Regions from separate parts of the Paenibacillus sp. FSL W8-0194 genome, predicted to be linked through region 3. Evidence: riboswitches for the same ligand, from Rfam matches in the RefSeq annotation. Region 3 holds a riboswitch; each other region holds the start of a gene.

Region 1 (5,568 bases), 2.2 Mb from region 3:
AAATTGAGAAGGACGGTTACCGCTCCCAAAATGATGCTGCTCCACATGACATTGGACTCGACGGTGTAAACAAACGGAAAAACGATAAACCAAACGCCGGCAAGCAGGGAAATCCAGTTTTGCCAGGAGCCCCATCCGGACCCGGAAAAAGCCCACAAGGAAGCGATCAATTGAACGGCCCCGACAATGACACTCGTCCATAACGCTCCTTTGTCATCGGAATAACCCGCAATCCACGGCGCAATGATAAACCAGATCCCGATGAGGGCCACAATGGTATTATCGACGCTTCTTAGCTTCATCCAACACACCTCCGTTTATAATCGATGCCAACACGAGGGTACGTAAAAATCATATGCAGCAAAAAAGCGATCATTACTAAAGATGTAACGAAAGTCATGACCGCGCGAAAAATTTTGGCGTTCCCGCTCGATAAACCGCGATTCGGCCGGATCCGCTCCCGCCGGAGGAGAAGGGATTTGCGGATCAAGGGAGGCGGCTCCAGGCCGCCTTCCTTCCTTTGGACTTATGATTTGGCGCGCCGCCCTCCGCCTTTCGACGTCCCGCCGCGATGGCCGCCGCCGTATCCTCCATGACCGCCGTATCCGGGAGAGCCGTGATGTCCTGGGGAGCCATGATGTCCGGGAGAACCATGATACCCTGGATAACCGTGATAGCCGCCATAGTATAACCACCATGGGAACGAGTAGGGATAAGGGTAGGGGTAATAGGGGTACGGATACGGGTAAGGATATGGATAATAGGAAGAGGATGGAGCGTAAGGGGTGTAAGACACATGCATTCCTCCTGTAAGTTTGCGATTTATTACAGCCTATGCATGGTCTGGAACCCGTGATCATCGCCCGGAAAAAATGGGCGCAGGCGGAGGTTGGCGCGGTCTGTCTGCCGGAGGGACTAACGTTTTAGCTGATTTTATTACAATTTAATGATCGCATAAGGTTGTTTTCATGTTTCAGGACGCGCCATTCTGTATATTTATATATATAACCCCCCTTTGATATATAGTTCGGATTGGGCCCTGACGATGCGGATCGCCGGGGCCGCTTTTTTTGTGATCGACAGGCCGTTTGTCCGCAGCGAAAAAACGGATATGCCCTGGGGCATATCCGTTTTCCGTTTCGAACCTTATTTCAGGTAAGCTCTCGTTTTTAACCGGTCTTTGTGAAGAAGCGACTTATATAGTTGAGGGTGAATTTTGTACCAGCTTGCGTGCCTGAAAACCAGGGCGTAATCGTTCACCGGGGTTGTAAAGGCGTCCTGCCCTTTTTGCAAATCCTCGCGGTTGATCGCGAGGCAAACCGTTTCCTTGGTAACGTTTTTGCCGTTTGCGGGCTCCGGATTTCCGTACAAGCAGACCTCAACCGTTCCGATGCCTTTGTTCTCGAGCAAGATGCCGCTGTATGAAATCAGCGTAGCCGCCGCATCGCTCATCAATCGGTCCGGATCCGGCGATTCATGTTTGAAGTCGACCGTGACCGTCTTGTTGTTGGCTCCCTGGAGCTGGATGTCTTTGATTTGCGCCGCCGGGATGGCGCCTTCGTCTAAGGGCTTTTCAAGGACAAGCTTGATGTTCTCGCGGGTGACTTCAGCTTGGGACCAGACATCCTTTTTTTGCGCGACGCCAACCTTGGCCGGCTCGGAGTTCCTTGAACAGGAAGCCAGCAGGAAGCACGCCGCCATCATCATGCATACAACCTTAAAAGGCGATCTGGGCTTCAACTTCATCCCCCTTTCTCTAAAGCATGATACAAATGAAGTCTATCAGAACCTCGACGAGAATGGAATAGAATCCCCATTTATGACAATGATGACAAAAAGACGTTACAATTCTTTAATCTGCTTCGGGTCCGCTTTCGTCGTTTAAGCATGGAACATGCCGGGTCGCGTCGACGTTTGCGCCGACGGCGCGGCACGGTTCACGGCCGGGTTTGGTGTTTCCGGATCCAGTCGAACATCCGGTTGATCGCGTGCATGTGCATTTCGTAAGGCATGTGATGGCCGTATCCTTCGTACCAATGCAGCTCGGCGTCTTTGCCCAGGGCCTGAAGCCGTTCGTACATGCGGATGCCGTGCCCGGGGTCCACCTGTTGATCTTCGCTTCCGTGAACGATGAGGACCGGACAGCGGATGCGCTCTGCCATGTGGAGAGGGGAGCGTGCTTCGTAAGCCGAGGGAATTTTGCGCGGATGGCCGACGACCCGTTTTAACATCCTCCGCAAATCCACCCGCTCCTCGTACGTTTGGGCGAGATCCGAGACGCCGCCCCAGAGGACGAGCTGCGAGATGAAATCCGTGTCCGCAGCCGCGGACGCGGCGTTTACGGAGCCCCGGGAAAAACCCATGGCCGCTATCCGTGTCGGATCGACGAACGGAAGTTCGGCAAGGAGCCGGCACGCCGCGGGAACGTCCTCCAGGTCGGCGCCGCCGAATTCGTCCCGCCCTTCGCCGCCTTGCGTCCCCCGGTAAACCGGGGCAAAAACGATAAAACCGCTTTGCGAAAAACGCTCGAGCCATTCGGTTTTGACCTGCCCGACCCGGCCGATGCCGCCGCGGCAATAAACAAGAACGGGCCATTTCCGTTCATGGATATCCAGCCGCTCCCGCTTGGCGTTGTTCGCGATGACGGTCATGGGAAGCCGCTGCCCGCCGTATATTTTCCGGACATGCGCTTCCAGCGTTTCCGGTTCGATTTTGTATCCATACGGAAGGGAGAGATAACCCTTTACCTTATATTCGCCGGAGCGGTATGTCATATGAATCATCATGGAGATCAGCTGCCTTTTCGTTTGCTTGTCCTTATTGCTGCATGTTCGGATTTCAAGTGCGGCCACCAAAGACTACAGGCAGTCCCAGGTATAATACACGTTCGAAAAATCCAATCGGGCCAAATCCTCGCGGCGGATAAAAAAATTGCCGACGCCGGAATCCCCCCAAGAGACATAGTACTGCTGGTCGTCCCCTTCGATGTCCAACTGAAGAAGAAGCTCCCAATCCCCTTCCGGCCTAGGATCTTCCTGCGCAAAGTAAGGGTACCCTCCGATGCGCGACCCGCTGGAATCCGCCAAATCCCAATATTTCGAGTAGGCGGTTTTGTCCCGGTCGAATGAGGGCAGATCCACCCTTTCGGAAGTCCGATCCACTAGCGGGATGTACTGCTTCTCAAGGTTTCCGGTCAGCTTGTAAGGCCCGCCCAAAACCGGACTGTACAAGTCGGGATTTTCCGGGCGGTAAGGATCGATTTCCTCCGTTTGGGCCGCTTCTTCGGCATGAAGGATGCGGTAGGATTGGTCAAAAAGACCGAACGTATCGTCCTGCTTCACAAAAAAACTCGTCAATCCGCGGGCAGGGAACCCTTCCAGAGGCGGCATTTGCGCCCAATTGATTTGGGCGACGAACAGGTAGTCGTTCCCGTCTTCATCCCGGGGCCATGCGGATTGGGGCGGAAGCCAAGGCGTTCCTCCCACCTTGCTGTCGGTCATCCGTACGGTTTCTTTCGTGAGTTTCAGCTTCACCGACGGCTTGGCCGTTTTTTCGAGGTATTCCAAAAATTCCGGGGTCCACCCGTTGTTGCCGTCAAGAAATTGCATCGTGATTTTCCCCCTCGGTTTAATAATCATGTATCATTTCTTTTTCTCGTATGAGGAAACCAAACCTACGAGTATTTTAGCCGAGCGGCAGCAAGGCCGCAAACGGGCGGCCGATGCGTATCCGGAACTTGAATTACCCGGTTGCCGCTTCAATCTTTTCGTTGCATTTATTAAATTTGTCATTTATATTCATAGTGTAGTTACATAAAAAACGAATATTTCCCTTTTTTCTCAAAATCACAGGTTTTTCCTTCCGCTTTTCCTGCAAGAATCGCGGAAGTTCTATATGATACGACATCGTACGATAATGGCAAACCCACTGAAAAGTGGCGACGCAAAGCTACAGGGGCTAAGGCGGATCCCATCCGCTATGCCAGCCAGTTACCGAATACGACGGAGGCCTCCGTCTATTTCTTCACGCGCATAGACGGGGGCTTTTTGTGTTTTCTATTAAAGTACGGTGTTTTTTATCAGTTCTACATAAAGGGGGGAGCAGTTCTCGTTAAGGTGTTGTCGTAGCCGGTGTCAGTCAGCAAGCCTCAAAACAAACGATAATACAAAGGAGATGGATGATTGTGATTCCAAACCAGGTTAGTCGATTATTGAAGGACAAAATAACGCTTGTTAAACTGCCAGAAGGTCCCGATCTCGCGCTTGTCGGTCCTGTCCGGCTCCCGGTACAATTGGAGGAGCGGGAGGTTACATTCAACTGGTATACTTGGTTAAAAACAGAGAGCGCTTCATTTCAGGTGGAAGATGTTCTCGATACCCTGCCGTTTGCAGATCTTGCCTCATACCAGCAATCATCCGTGCTTGTTTACGGTGATTTTGCCAACGCGGAGCATGCGTTGATTCGGATGCACAGCATTTGCCATACCGGGGACATCTTTGGAAGCAAACGATGCGATTGCGGGTACCAGCTGCGCCGATCCATGAACATGATCGTCGACAACGGCAGCGGGGCTCTCTTTTATTTGGCCAATCACGAAGGACGCGGAATCGGGCTTTTCTCCAAATCGTTGGCTTATCTGCTGCAGGAAGAGGGATACGATACGGTAGAAGCCAATCACGCTTTGGGCTTTCCGGATGATCTGCGGTCCTATGACGAGGCGATACAGGTTCTTCAGGCATTGCGGCAGAAACCGGTAAGCCTCATTACGAACAATCCGCGCAAATTGCAATCATTGCGGGAAAAAGGGCTTGCATCCGATCATCATGTATCGATTTGGGGCGATGTATCGAAACATAATACCCGATATTTGGCAACGAAAATCGAAAAATCGGGCCATATTTACAATCCCCTGAGCGAAACTGTCAAGCTCGGCTAAGGAGGCCCCGCATGAACCCGGATCAACATTATATGAAGCTTGCGCTGGACCTGGCGGCCACCGCAAGCGGAAAAACGAACCCCAATCCCGTCGTCGGCGCGATCATTGTGAAGGACGGACAAGTTGTCGGCGTCGGCTTTCACCGAAAAGCCGGAGAACCCCATGCGGAGGTACACGCGTTCCGTATGGCGGAAGGACACACCAACGGTGCAACGCTTTACGTGACTCTTGAGCCCTGCTCCCATTACGGAAAAACGCCTCCCTGCGCAGAGCTGGTTGCCAGCTCCGGAGTAACGCGCGTTGTGGTGGCTATGCAGGATCCGAATCCGATGGTCGCCGGACGGGGGATTCAACTGCTCCGAGATAAAGGGATTGAAGTCGAAGTGGGCGTGTTGGAAGCGGAAGCCAAAAGACTTAACGAACGATTCGTCCATAATATGACCAAACGTCGGCCGTTCATAATTTCCAAGGTCGCCATGACGCTGGACGGGAAGTTAGCTGCATCTTCGGGCCATTCGAAGTGGGTTACGGGCGAGGAAGCGCGCCAGGAGGTGCATCGGCTGCGAAACGAAGTCGATGCCATCTTGGTCGGCATCAACACGGTGCTGGCTGATAATCCCCGCCTGACTACC
Region 2 (5,568 bases), 260 kb from region 3:
GATCTCCCACTCGCCGACGTATTTCTGCGGCTTGTTGTCGGCTCTTTCGGGAAAATCGGTAAAATAGGTTTTGTCCACCGCGATTTTTTTCGCCCAATCCGATGTGAGCGGACGAACCGGAATTCCCGAAGCGAGGGTGTCCACTTTGCCGTCGTCTACGGTCGTGTCGTCGCCCACCCGGCGGATCCGTTTCATCTTCAGCTCGACCTTGGTGCCGATTTCCGCGATTCCGCGGATGACATGCTCCTCGCTTGCCGGATCGGGCACGATTTCCATGCCCTTCGGCGCCGGCGGATTGGCGTTCGAAATTTGGACTTCGCCCGCTTTTCCGTTTTTCGGAAATCGTTTCGGCGTCACTTTAATCTCGTATTTGCCTTCCGCCGCAGGCTTTCCGTTGACTTTTCCGTCCCATACGTACTTGTTTTTATTCAGGGTCGGATAGGTTCCTTCGTGCAGTACGGCAACGGTAGAACCGTTTTGTTCCAGACTGATGACCGTTTCATGCGACTGCTGCGTCGTATCGTTCGGATCGGGATTGTCGAAGCTGAAACTGACCTCCGTCTGTCCTCCGTACACGGAACTAAAAGAATACGGGTCGATTTGCAGCGACGTTTCCGCAAAAGCCTTCGGCAATTGCTGGGACGGGAACAAAGGAAACCCAGCGATCAAAATAATGAACGCCAGCAGCGTTTTGCCGACGGTCCCAAGCTTGTCGAAGCAGCCCTTTAGCGCCCGGGGTTTCAGCCGATTAATCATGGAACACCACTCCCTTCATCGCCAGCCAGCGGTAAATGACCATTGCGGCCTCGGCCCGTGTCGATGTTGCTCCCGGATTCAGACGATCCCCGTCGCCCTTGATCAACCCGCTTTGAATCGCGGCCTGTACGGACGGCTTGGCCCAATCCCGAACCGATCCGGCGTCCTTGTATCCGGCGAGGAGATCGCTTTGTTCGTCTTTACGAAGGCCTGCCGCATTCGCCAGCATGACCATCATTTCCGCCCGGGTGATCGGCGCATTCGGCTTGAACAGGCCGCCTTCATACCCTTTGATCCATCCCGCTGCCGCCGCCTGCTCGACCGAGTCGGCCGCCCAATGCCCCTCAGGGACGTCGCGGAAGGAGCGGCGATTCTCAGGCTGCTGCGCATCCAGCCCGGCGGCTTGAACGAGCATCTTGGCGAATTGCGCGCGCGTCACCGGCTGCCCGGGCGCAAACGCTCCGTTTTCCATGCCGTTCACGATCCACCGGGAGGCCAGCACTTCCACTTCCGCTTTCGCCCAATGGCCGTTCATGTCCTTAAAGGATGGCGCATACAGGAAAATGCCGTATAAGCCCGGCTCTTGAACCTTCGCGCGTACCGTTTTCCATAACGCGTCGACCGTTCCCCCGCTGTATACCCAGCGTCCCGCGCTTTCGTCAAAGCGGTAAATGCCTGCGCGGTTTGCCGCATCGGCATATTTCAGCGGCTCATCCAGCTGGAAGGTTAGCGCAGCGGATTTCAAAGGTTTCGTGTCCGCGGTCCACTTCCACGCCACGCCGGTCCAGGTCATGCCGCTCGCGAGACGGTCGGACGGAAGGCTGCCAATTTTTTTAAGCGTAATCCGGGTATCAGAAGCGAACGCTCCCTGGCCGAATTCAAGCTGGAACGCTTGTCCCTTCGCCGCCACGCCTCCTTTCGGCCCGATAACGATGCCATCAGCCGGTATGCTTCCGGTTCCGCTGCCGTTTGCCGGCGTGGCTTCCGTTTTTTCGGTCCGGATAATATCACGGCTAACCAACGTTCCGTTGTTGACGAATGTCAGCTTCTCCCCATTAAAGCCGATAAAAGCGGTAGGTTTCGTCAGGCCCAAACTGAAGATTTGCCCGCTTTTCAGATCGGCTGCCCGCATGATCGCCGCATCGCCGGAAGCTTCCAGCCAGACGGCCGTTCCATGGGAGATACTCATTTCTTTATATTCGCGTTGCCCTTCCTTGGCCGGCTTCGTCAGATCGACCGGCTGCGGGCTGTTGCTGAGATCTATGTAGACGTACTTCCCGTTTCCGTCCAAATCTTTTTGTTTCCATAAAATTTCTTCGCCGTTATATACAAAACGCTCCACATATTCGGTATATGGCAGGTCGACGATTTTGTTATGTTTGCCCGTGGCGACGTTATATTCGTATAAATCTCCGTCTTCGCCGCCTTTGTAGACAACGCGTCCGTTCTTTATCACAGGATCCCGGCCTCGCCCCAAATCGGTTAACTCTCCAGTTGCCAAGTTGTACAAGGTCATGGTATAGGAAGGAAAGGTCTGCCAGACCACGAAATCGCCGTCCGCCAGCGGCGCGCTGTTTTGTCCCGTATTTTTGTTCAGCTTGGTTTCGGTTTTCGTGCTGACATTGTAGCTGTATACGTCCCAGTTCAAATTGTCGTCGGTGCCGCTGTCATTCCGCTTATCGATCCAAACGACGACCGCTTCCCCTTTGCCGTTGATCCCGACGGAAGGAGAATCGGTCAATTTTCCATGGGTCGTGACCGCTTGGCTTTGTCCGGTTTTCGTATTCCCGTAAAAAATTTGCCCTTTCAGCTTGGCGCTGTTTCCGCGCCACACCGCATGTTCACCCGAAATCCGGATGTTTGCGCCGCTAATCGATAACGGGGACGTTTCGTCCTGATAGGTGAATACGGTTTCCGCTGAGACCCGCTGTACCTCCGGAATAACTCCCCCCAGCAGTCCTGCCGCAAGCAGAGCTGCCATCCATTTTTTAGTGCTACCCCTCATGTTTTTCCTCCTTAAGACAGCAAAAAACCAAGCACCATGAGCAACCCGGCTGTCAGTCCATGAATAGGCTTCATGGAGTAAGACCCGTGGCTTTGCGTCCCCGACTTTCGTACGGGTTTGCCTTTGTTCAAGCACCTGGTTTAGCGCTTTCTGCGTAGTTCTTTGAATCTATTTTTAATCAAGATTATATAAATAGTTACAAAAAGTTACAATATGTAATGAAATATATGGTTCTTAGAACCTTAATTTTCGTCATTCAATATTGCACAATTGCGTAAACAAAAACAATTTTATTTCTTCTAACAGGAAGGAAACCAACCGTAGTTCACCACGCAAGCCATCTTGAACTAAAAAAGGCCAGGTGCCGTTTTTTTTGAAAACAGCCGCTTATGCAACATTTTGCGTTAACGTCCCGTCTGGAACGGTGAAAGGCATGCATCATTTTCCAATGAAGGGTTTGGCAAAAGTATTTCGGAAATGAGCTGCCGAATGATAACCAAAACGTTCGTACAAGCTCACGCATATAGGAGGAATGACAGATGAATAAAATGTACAAAGTGCTCGCGACCGCATCCATTTTGGCTCTGGCAGCCATGCCCGTGGCGGCAAACGCGCAGCAGCTCCCTGCCCAAGCGGTGCAAAAGGGAAACGCCAACAAGCAAACCGACGTCAAAAACGTTCCGGCAACCTGGGGACAAATCACGGATTTCGCGCAAGACAAATCGGATAAATTCATTACCGTAACCGGACGCGGACTCGCGCCGACCGATCAGGACGAAATCATCCTGGCCATTACGCCAAAAACGAAATTCATCGACGCCAAAGGCAAAACCGTTCCTCTGCAAAAAATCATCGACGGGCACAAAACCGTCAAAGCTTTCTACAGCCCGAACATCACAAAAAGCCTTCCGGCCCGCGGAACCGCGCTGACGCTGGTCGTTCAGGACCAAAGCTTCTCGGCTATCGACGGTAAGGTAACCGAGGTAAGAGACGGCCGCATTTTGGTAAAAGGCACTGACCTTTACAACAAATACGACGAGGAAATTTGGCTGCATTTCGCGGATAAAGCAACGATCATCGATCAAAACCGCAAAGCCATCGCCGCCGGAGACATCAAGGAAGGCATGAGCGTGAGAGCATTTTACGGTCCGGCCGTTGCGATGAGCCTTCCGCCGCAATCCGGAACGAATTACGTGATCGTGAACACGAACATGGAAGACGTCAATCCCGGGGAGGTTAACGAGCTGACGGCAGGAACCGCAGGCGTCATTACCGACCAAAAAGACGGCCAAATCACGGTCATCGGCCAACCGCTGGAAACAGGCGGCGTCAACTATGTCGTGTTGTCCATCGACGACAAAACGGAAATCGTTGATGAAGACGGCAACAAACTGACCAAGGATGCGCTCAAAACGAGCGGCCATGTGGAAGCGACCTACAGCGCCGTCATGACGCTGATGTATCCCGCCCACACCCATGCAGACAAAATCGTGGTGAAAAAAGCGGAAGCCGTCAAAATCGAAGGCACGGTCATGCCGTCCGACCGCACATCCAAAGATCAAGTGTACGTGAACGTCGGTTCCGATAATTCCACGGCAAACGACGTGATCCTGAACATTTCGAAGGATACGACGATCATCCCGCTGATCGGCGGCGACACGGATCTTCGCGCCGGAACGAAAATCGTCGCATTCCATTCGCCGATCATGACCAAATCGCTGCCGGGTATCACAAGCGCCGAGGTCGTGATCGTGACGTCGGACAAAGATGCGGTGCAGCCTAAATAAGCAGCATCATCAACGCACGAAAACCCGGCCGATTCATCAGAAGAATCGGCCGGGTTTTTTGGTATGCGCGGACATGAGGGAACAGACCGTATGCGGACATAACCAGCGGACGTTTTTTTACCGACCAAAATCTCATGTATGATCATCAAAGACCACCGATCGCCAACGATGTTCAATGTCTGCAATACGCCGCCGTTCTCAAGAACGGACACCTCTGAGCCGAAGCCTGCATAGATGGAGGCGAATTCCAGGAACTATTTCTTCGTAATCATCCACGTCACGCCGAACCGGTCAATGACCTCTCCATAATAAGCGCCCCAGGGCTGAAGGGCAAAAGGATATTTGCTTTCCCCGCCGAGAGAATCGATGTAAAAATTCGCCTGGCTTTTTGCATCCTTCGACATCAGATAAGCGTTCATTTGTGCTCCCATAAAAAAAGACACCCGGCTTTCGGCCAGGTGTTTCATGGAATCGGCGCGAATTCACGCCCCTCCTACTTATTTTCCAGCTTCGTCTCCTCTACTCTTTTCAGCGCCGCATCGTACGTGTCGATCAGCTTTTGCACGCCGAGCCCGTTGATTTCTTTTACATATTGGTCCCATTCGTTTAAGCTTCTTGTGCCGAGGACGAATTTCGAGAAGTTTTCTTCCCTGTATTTTTTCACGGCCTGCCCCGTGACCGAAAGCACCTCGTTTTCCTCGTCCGTAAACGCCGGTTTCGGCTGCATCGCAGGCGGATCATATTTGACGGCTTCCTCGTAAGCCTTTTTCAAATCCGGCGAAAACAGCGACAGATGCGCGTTAAAGTCGATCCAGGTGTACGTGCCGCTCGTCTGCAGTCCGGTCTGCTTCCGCATTTCCGTCACGTCGGTGAACTCAGGTTTGAATTTTTTCTGCCCGTTTTCCTCTGTATACGTTTCGCCTTCCTTGCCCCAGCTGCTTAACGTCCGCCCTTCTTCGCTGTAGAAAAAGTCCATGTATTTCATGATGTCGTCTTTATGCTTGGAGGTCGACGCAACCG
Region 3 (5,568 bases):
AAAGTACTGCCGGGACAAGCAGGCAAGAATATTGTCAATATTGCGGCCGTCGAGGGCGACAATATTGGAACGCCGGACAGACCAAGAAATGAAGTCGAAGTTTATCCGCGGAATCCGCAGATTGAAACGAAGAAGTCCGCAGCGAATACAGTAAGCAAGGCCACCTATGAAGTCGGGGATACGATCACCTATACGATTCGTGTAAGAGGCGTGGTCAACGATACGTATCTGGAGAATCTGACGATTACAGATACATTGCCTGCAGGCTTGAAATACGTGCCGGACAGCCTAAAGGTGGACGGTGCATCGGTCACCGATGAGAACGATAACGATGCCGGTTATTCGGTAACGGGAGAAGTGTATGGCTCATTTGGCAATGTTATGGGCATGAACTGGCATACGCTGGAGTTTAAGGCCGTTATTCAACCGGGACAAGGCGGTCAGACGATCCCAAATACAGCGCTGGTTGATGGCGACAACATCGTTCAACCAGGCGAACCAACAGAGAAAATTGTCGTTGAGCCGGAACCGCCGGTCAATCCTCCAGTAGATCCGCCGGTTGACCCGCCAGTAGACCCGGATCCACCAGTAGAGCCACCCGTCGACCCGCCGGTCGATCCTGTGGATCCACCGGTTACTCCACCTGTAGATCCAGGCACGGACCCTGGAACAAGCCCGGGCACCACGCCGAATCCGGGAACGGACCCGGTAAAACCAAATCAGGTACCAAGCGTGCCTTCCTATACTACGGAGACGACAATCAACACGCCGGCGACCGGAAAAATAGAAGGTACGGACGCGGATGGAGACAAGCTGACGTATACAAAAGGAAGCGATCCGAAGCACGGTACGGTAACGGTGAATCCGGACGGAACGTGGACGTATGTACCGGAGCGTGATTATACCGGCAGCGACAGCTTTACGGTGACGGTGAGCGACGGCCGGGGAGGCACCGTGACGTCCGTCGTGACGGTTAACGTGAAGGGAAGCGAGGCTGGCAACGGAACAACCGTTCCAGGAACCACTCCTGAGCCAACGAATCCGGGAAGCGGAACGACACCAACGAATCCTGGAAACGGAACAACGCCGTCGAATCCCGGAACAGGAACAACGCCAACCCATCCTGGAACCGGAACGGCTCCGGATGCGGGCGACGGATCGGACTCTCCGTTTGGAGATAACGGAACCGTTGCTGGCGAGTCAGGAAAAGCTCCTTCGCCAGCGGACCAAACGGAAACGCAGTCCGGCAGCAAGCTGCCGAACACAGCTACGAACCTTTACAACTTAGGGTATCTCGGATTGATCATTCTGTTCGCAGGATGGTTGTTCTGGAGAAAAAATAAGGTACAATAACAGTATCTCTCAAGAAAAGAAGAAAACATCTTTCAGCGCGAAAGGTGTTTTCTTCGCTTTATATCCACATGCGCAGTTGCCATTTACCAATGTACCGAACATCAGACGATCAAATATCGAAAAAGCCAAATCAGCTTAGATTTTTCTCTTGGCTCCTGTATATAACATTATTTCCTAACAAAATGGTACGATGGTCCTATATTCATGGTAAAATCATGTAGTCTATAGTTAAAATAAGTCGGAAAATAAAAATTTATGGAAAAGATGTCCCGGGACTCGACAATTTCATAGTTCGTTTCGTACGACAATAGCAAACCCACTGAAAAGTGGCGACGCAAAGCTATAGGGGCTAATGCGGATCAACTTCGGATCGCGATGCCAGCCAGTTGCCGAATACGACGGAAGCCTCCGTCTATTTATCTATGCCTTTAAAGCTGACGGAGGCTTTTTGCGTTCTTTAACATACTTTAAAGAGGAGAGAATTGCACAAACTTAAATTAAACTTTCTGGGCTTTATCTGTAGCAGCACCTTTCTTCCTGCAGCGAAAAAATTCGAATTGATGCAAGCGTAGGATGGACTTTCAAAACGTAAAAGCTGTCTTAACTGAATAGTTATCGTACGATAATAGCAAACCCACTGAAAAGTGGCGACGCAAAGCTACAGGGGCTAATGCGGAACGACTTCGGACCGCGATGCCAGCCAGTTGCCGAATACGACGGAAGCCTCCGTCTATTTAGCTGTGTTTTTTATATGCTGACGGGGGTTTTTGTTTCTCTTGAAATGGAGCGGCGGCGATAACGAGAGAGATCGATCTTATTATTGATCGCAATACATTCGAAAGAGGGGAACACAATGATCGATAGCAAACGTTCGTGGAAGCATGTGTCGGATATGGAATCAAAAACATTCTTGGAGGCAAACCATCCATTTCCTCATGTCGATCATAGATCCGAAGCAGGCGACAGGCTGGTTGAACAGAGAGAGAGCCTTTCTTTGCTGCAAGAGGAAATCCGGAATATAAGCGATTTGCTGTCTATCCCTTATTTATTTATCATTGCTGATCCTGACGGGAATGTTTTGGATTTTCTCGGAACCGATTCGTTAAAATGCTTTTTTGAAAGGAATCATATTCAAAAGGGCAACTCCGTTGCCATCCAAGACGCAGGAATGAGCGCCATTTCATTATCCATCAAATTACAGTCTCTTTCCGTCGTCATTGGGACCGAACATAGCAATAATTTGTTTTGGGAGCTGGCATGCGTTTGTACCCCAATTCGAATAAAAAACGTTGTTATAGGCTACCTTGGCCTCAGTTTTCACTCTTTTCACGAGGTGACATTTGCCTTGCCGCTTATTGAGCGCCTGGCGAAGAGCGTTCAAGAAAAATTGTCTCCTAAAAATCCATTGGTTTATAAGGAGCAGGTCTATGCCCTGTTTGATCAGTATGATTTAACGAATCGGGAAAAGGAAATCGCATTTGGGTGGCTGGAAAATAAAAACGTTCCCGAAATTGCGGACATTTGCGGGATTAGTCAAAATACGGTTCGAACGTTTATTAAGAAGATCTATGCTAAAACGAGAGTCCATCATAAAGGAGCGTTTCTTAAAAAGTTTATATGACCACGTTCGAAACCAATAGTACCCAATTTTGGGTATTTTTTTGACGCTTGCGTTTTTTTATAATTACATCAATGTTGTAGTTACTTCATCACTCGACAATTTCATATATCGTACGATCATAGCAAACCCATCGGAAAGGTGTGACGCAAACCTACAGGGGCCAATGGAACCCTCGGATCGCGATGCCAGCCAGCTGCCGGCTTATTAATTATCACGTGAAGGGCAGGTGATTCATTTGAAATTGGCCGACATTGACTTAACAGACCTTGAGTTGTTTGCAAGCGGCAGAATGGAACCCGTTTTTGCTGCTCTAAGGCAAAACACGCCGGTCTTTTGGAACCCCACTTCACGCTCGAGCGGGTTTTGGGTATTAACCAGGTATCATGATATTTTGCATGCATGGAAGGATACAAAAGCGCTAAGTTCGGAGTATGGGAATATGTTGCGTCTGCACGGGAAACGGGATCCTGCTGCCGGCCGCATGATTAACTTGACCGACCCACCTCGCCATACCCAGCTGTATGCTTTACTCAGTTCAGCCATGAATCGGAGAACGGTGGCGGAGATGGAGCCGCGAATCCATGCCATTATCTGCGAGCTGCTTGATGGTGTGGTTGAGGGTGAAGTGTTCGATTTTGTAGAGGACGTCGCGGCTAAATTGCCGGTTGCCGTTACCTGCGAGTTATTGGGAGTTCCCAGGGCTGACGGGGATTTCATAGCGGATCTTAGCAGGGCCGTAGTCACTGGGGAGGATCCGGAATTCAAAAGAGAGGATTCGGTGATGAAATCGCTCTCGACGGCCCATACGCAAATACTAAGCTATTTTCTCGACATTATTCGTTCCCGTAGACAGAATCCTGCTCAAGATGTGATAAGCCGCTTCATTCAAACCGATAGGGATGGGGAGAGACTGAGCGACCAGGAAATTGCCCTTCATTGTTTTGTTCTTCTGCTGGGTAGTATCGAAACGACGAAGTACGCTGCAGCAGGGGGGCTGCTCGCTTTCATTACGCATCCAATCGAATGGGAACGTTTGCTGCAAAACCCCGCTTTACTATCAAGCGCCGTAGAGGAAATTTTGCGCTGGACGACTCCCAACGTACACGTCATGAGAGTGGCAACAAAGGATATACGAATCAGAGATCATACTATTTACAGCGGACAGGCCGTGACGTTATGGACCGCATCGGCCAATCGGGATGAGGAAGTCTTCCCATCCCCCTATACATTTGACATTGGCCGAAGCCCCAATCGACATTTAACTTTTGGGGCAGGGCCTCATTATTGTTTCGGGGCCGATTTAGCCCGGTTAGAACTAAAGCTCTTGTTTGGCGAAATTCTAAACCGCCGCTACCTGGCGGAAATTCTAGAGGTTCCCCCGCGGGTCGTCTCCAATTTCATGCAGGGTTACAAACACCTTTCAATCGTTTTTACCCGTCAGTGACTGGTAAGAGCATACATTCATTCCGTGTGGTCCAGCTGTTGTTAGGTTATTCCAACTGAGCACAAGCTGCTTCCGTGCAACCATTGACGACCGATTTCCTGGTCGATGGTGGTTGTCTTTTTTTGTCCATTGACCTTGCAAAACCTAACGTTTGTTGACTACTTTATCATGTTTGTTATCTGGATGAAAGCGCTCTATTTCCTATAAAATTGACTTACAACAAGCAATATAGGATGACGGAAGAGGTGACAGACATGAGCACTAAGACAAAGGGTAAGCGCTTACGAACGCGATGGCGCAAGCAAGATGCCGAGCTGACGCTTTTGGCGCTGCCGACGACCATATGGTACATTCTTTTCTGCTTCTTACCCATGTTCGGCATCATTATCGCCTTTAAAAACTTCAAAATAAGCGGCGGATTTCTAAGTAACGTCATTAACAGTCCATGGGCGGGGTTCAAGAACTTCGAATTTTTGTTCAAATCCAACGATGCCTGGATCATTATTCGAAATACGCTGGGATACAATATCGTTTTTATCGTCCTTGGCATTGTCATCCCCGTTGCTTTAGCACTGATGGTCGGGATGCTGCACAATCGGAGAGCAGGCAAAGTGTATCAAACCATGATGTTTTTGCCCTACTTTCTGTCATGGGTCGTCGTTTCGGCGGTAGGCTGGGCATTTTTGAGCTTTGACAAAGGGATTGTCAATCAAATGCTGGTTAATATGGGCGGCGAGCCGATCAACTGGTATATGGAGTCGAAATACTGGCCTTACCTTTTGATCTTCATGCATGTTTGGAAAAGCGTAGGTTACGGTATGGTCGTTTACTTGGCGACAATCACCGGCATTGATAAAACCTACTATGAGGCGGCCGTCATTGATGGCGCTTCCATCTGGCAGCAGACACGATTCATTACCCTGCCTTTGATGAAACTGGTTATCGTCATGATGTTTATTTTGGCCGTGGGCCGCATCTTCTACACGGATTTCGGATTGTTCTTCCAGGTACCGCGGGATTCGAACTCCTTGTTTAACGTGACCACCACCATTGATGTATTGGTTTATAAGCAACTCAAAACGGCAACTGTCGGCATGGCTTCCGCGGCCGCATTCGTGCAATCCGTACTGGGTTGTATCACGATTCTAAC

The links. Region 3 has a riboswitch for cyclic di-GMP ahead of MKY58_RS00125 (LuxR C-terminal-related transcriptional regulator). Riboswitches for the same ligand answer to the same signal wherever they lie in the genome.
Region 1: it holds a riboswitch for cyclic di-GMP, as region 3 does, so the genes downstream of both, MKY58_RS17690 (GTP cyclohydrolase II) here and MKY58_RS00125 (LuxR C-terminal-related transcriptional regulator) in region 3, are expected to answer to the same signal.
Region 2: it holds a riboswitch for cyclic di-GMP, as region 3 does, so the genes downstream of both, MKY58_RS01120 (S-layer homology domain-containing protein) here and MKY58_RS00125 (LuxR C-terminal-related transcriptional regulator) in region 3, are expected to answer to the same signal.

What each region holds. Positions count from the first base shown of each region.
Region 1 covers NZ_CP150205.1:3,885,277-3,890,844, reverse strand. Annotated here, with positions in the region: gene MKY58_RS17715 (SPW repeat protein) at 1-302, opposite strand, end outside; gene MKY58_RS17710 (hypothetical protein) at 487-684, opposite strand; gene MKY58_RS17705 (hypothetical protein) at 1,147-1,740, opposite strand; gene MKY58_RS17700 (prolyl oligopeptidase family serine peptidase) at 1,938-2,786, opposite strand; gene MKY58_RS17695 (DUF1963 domain-containing protein) at 2,859-3,608, opposite strand; cyclic di-GMP riboswitch class I at 3,908-3,997, shown strand; gene MKY58_RS17690 (GTP cyclohydrolase II) at 4,181-4,936, shown strand; gene ribD (bifunctional diaminohydroxyphosphoribosylaminopyrimidine deaminase/5-amino-6-(5-phosphoribosylamino)uracil reductase RibD) at 4,948-5,568, shown strand, end outside.
Region 2 covers NZ_CP150205.1:285,918-291,485, reverse strand. Annotated here, with positions in the region: gene MKY58_RS01125 (DUF6531 domain-containing protein) at 1-756, opposite strand, end outside; gene MKY58_RS01120 (S-layer homology domain-containing protein) at 749-2,761, opposite strand; cyclic di-GMP riboswitch class I at 2,798-2,893, opposite strand; gene MKY58_RS01115 (peptidase) at 3,301-4,548, shown strand; gene MKY58_RS01110 (hypothetical protein) at 4,803-4,979, opposite strand; gene MKY58_RS01105 (extracellular solute-binding protein) at 5,042-5,568, opposite strand, start outside.
Region 3 covers NZ_CP150205.1:25,784-31,351, forward strand. Annotated here, with positions in the region: gene MKY58_RS00120 (isopeptide-forming domain-containing fimbrial protein) at 1-1,353, shown strand, start outside; cyclic di-GMP riboswitch class I at 1,653-1,747, shown strand; cyclic di-GMP riboswitch class I at 1,971-2,065, shown strand; gene MKY58_RS00125 (LuxR C-terminal-related transcriptional regulator) at 2,207-2,974, shown strand; gene MKY58_RS00130 (cytochrome P450) at 3,210-4,418, shown strand; gene MKY58_RS00135 (ABC transporter permease subunit) at 4,673-5,568, shown strand, end outside.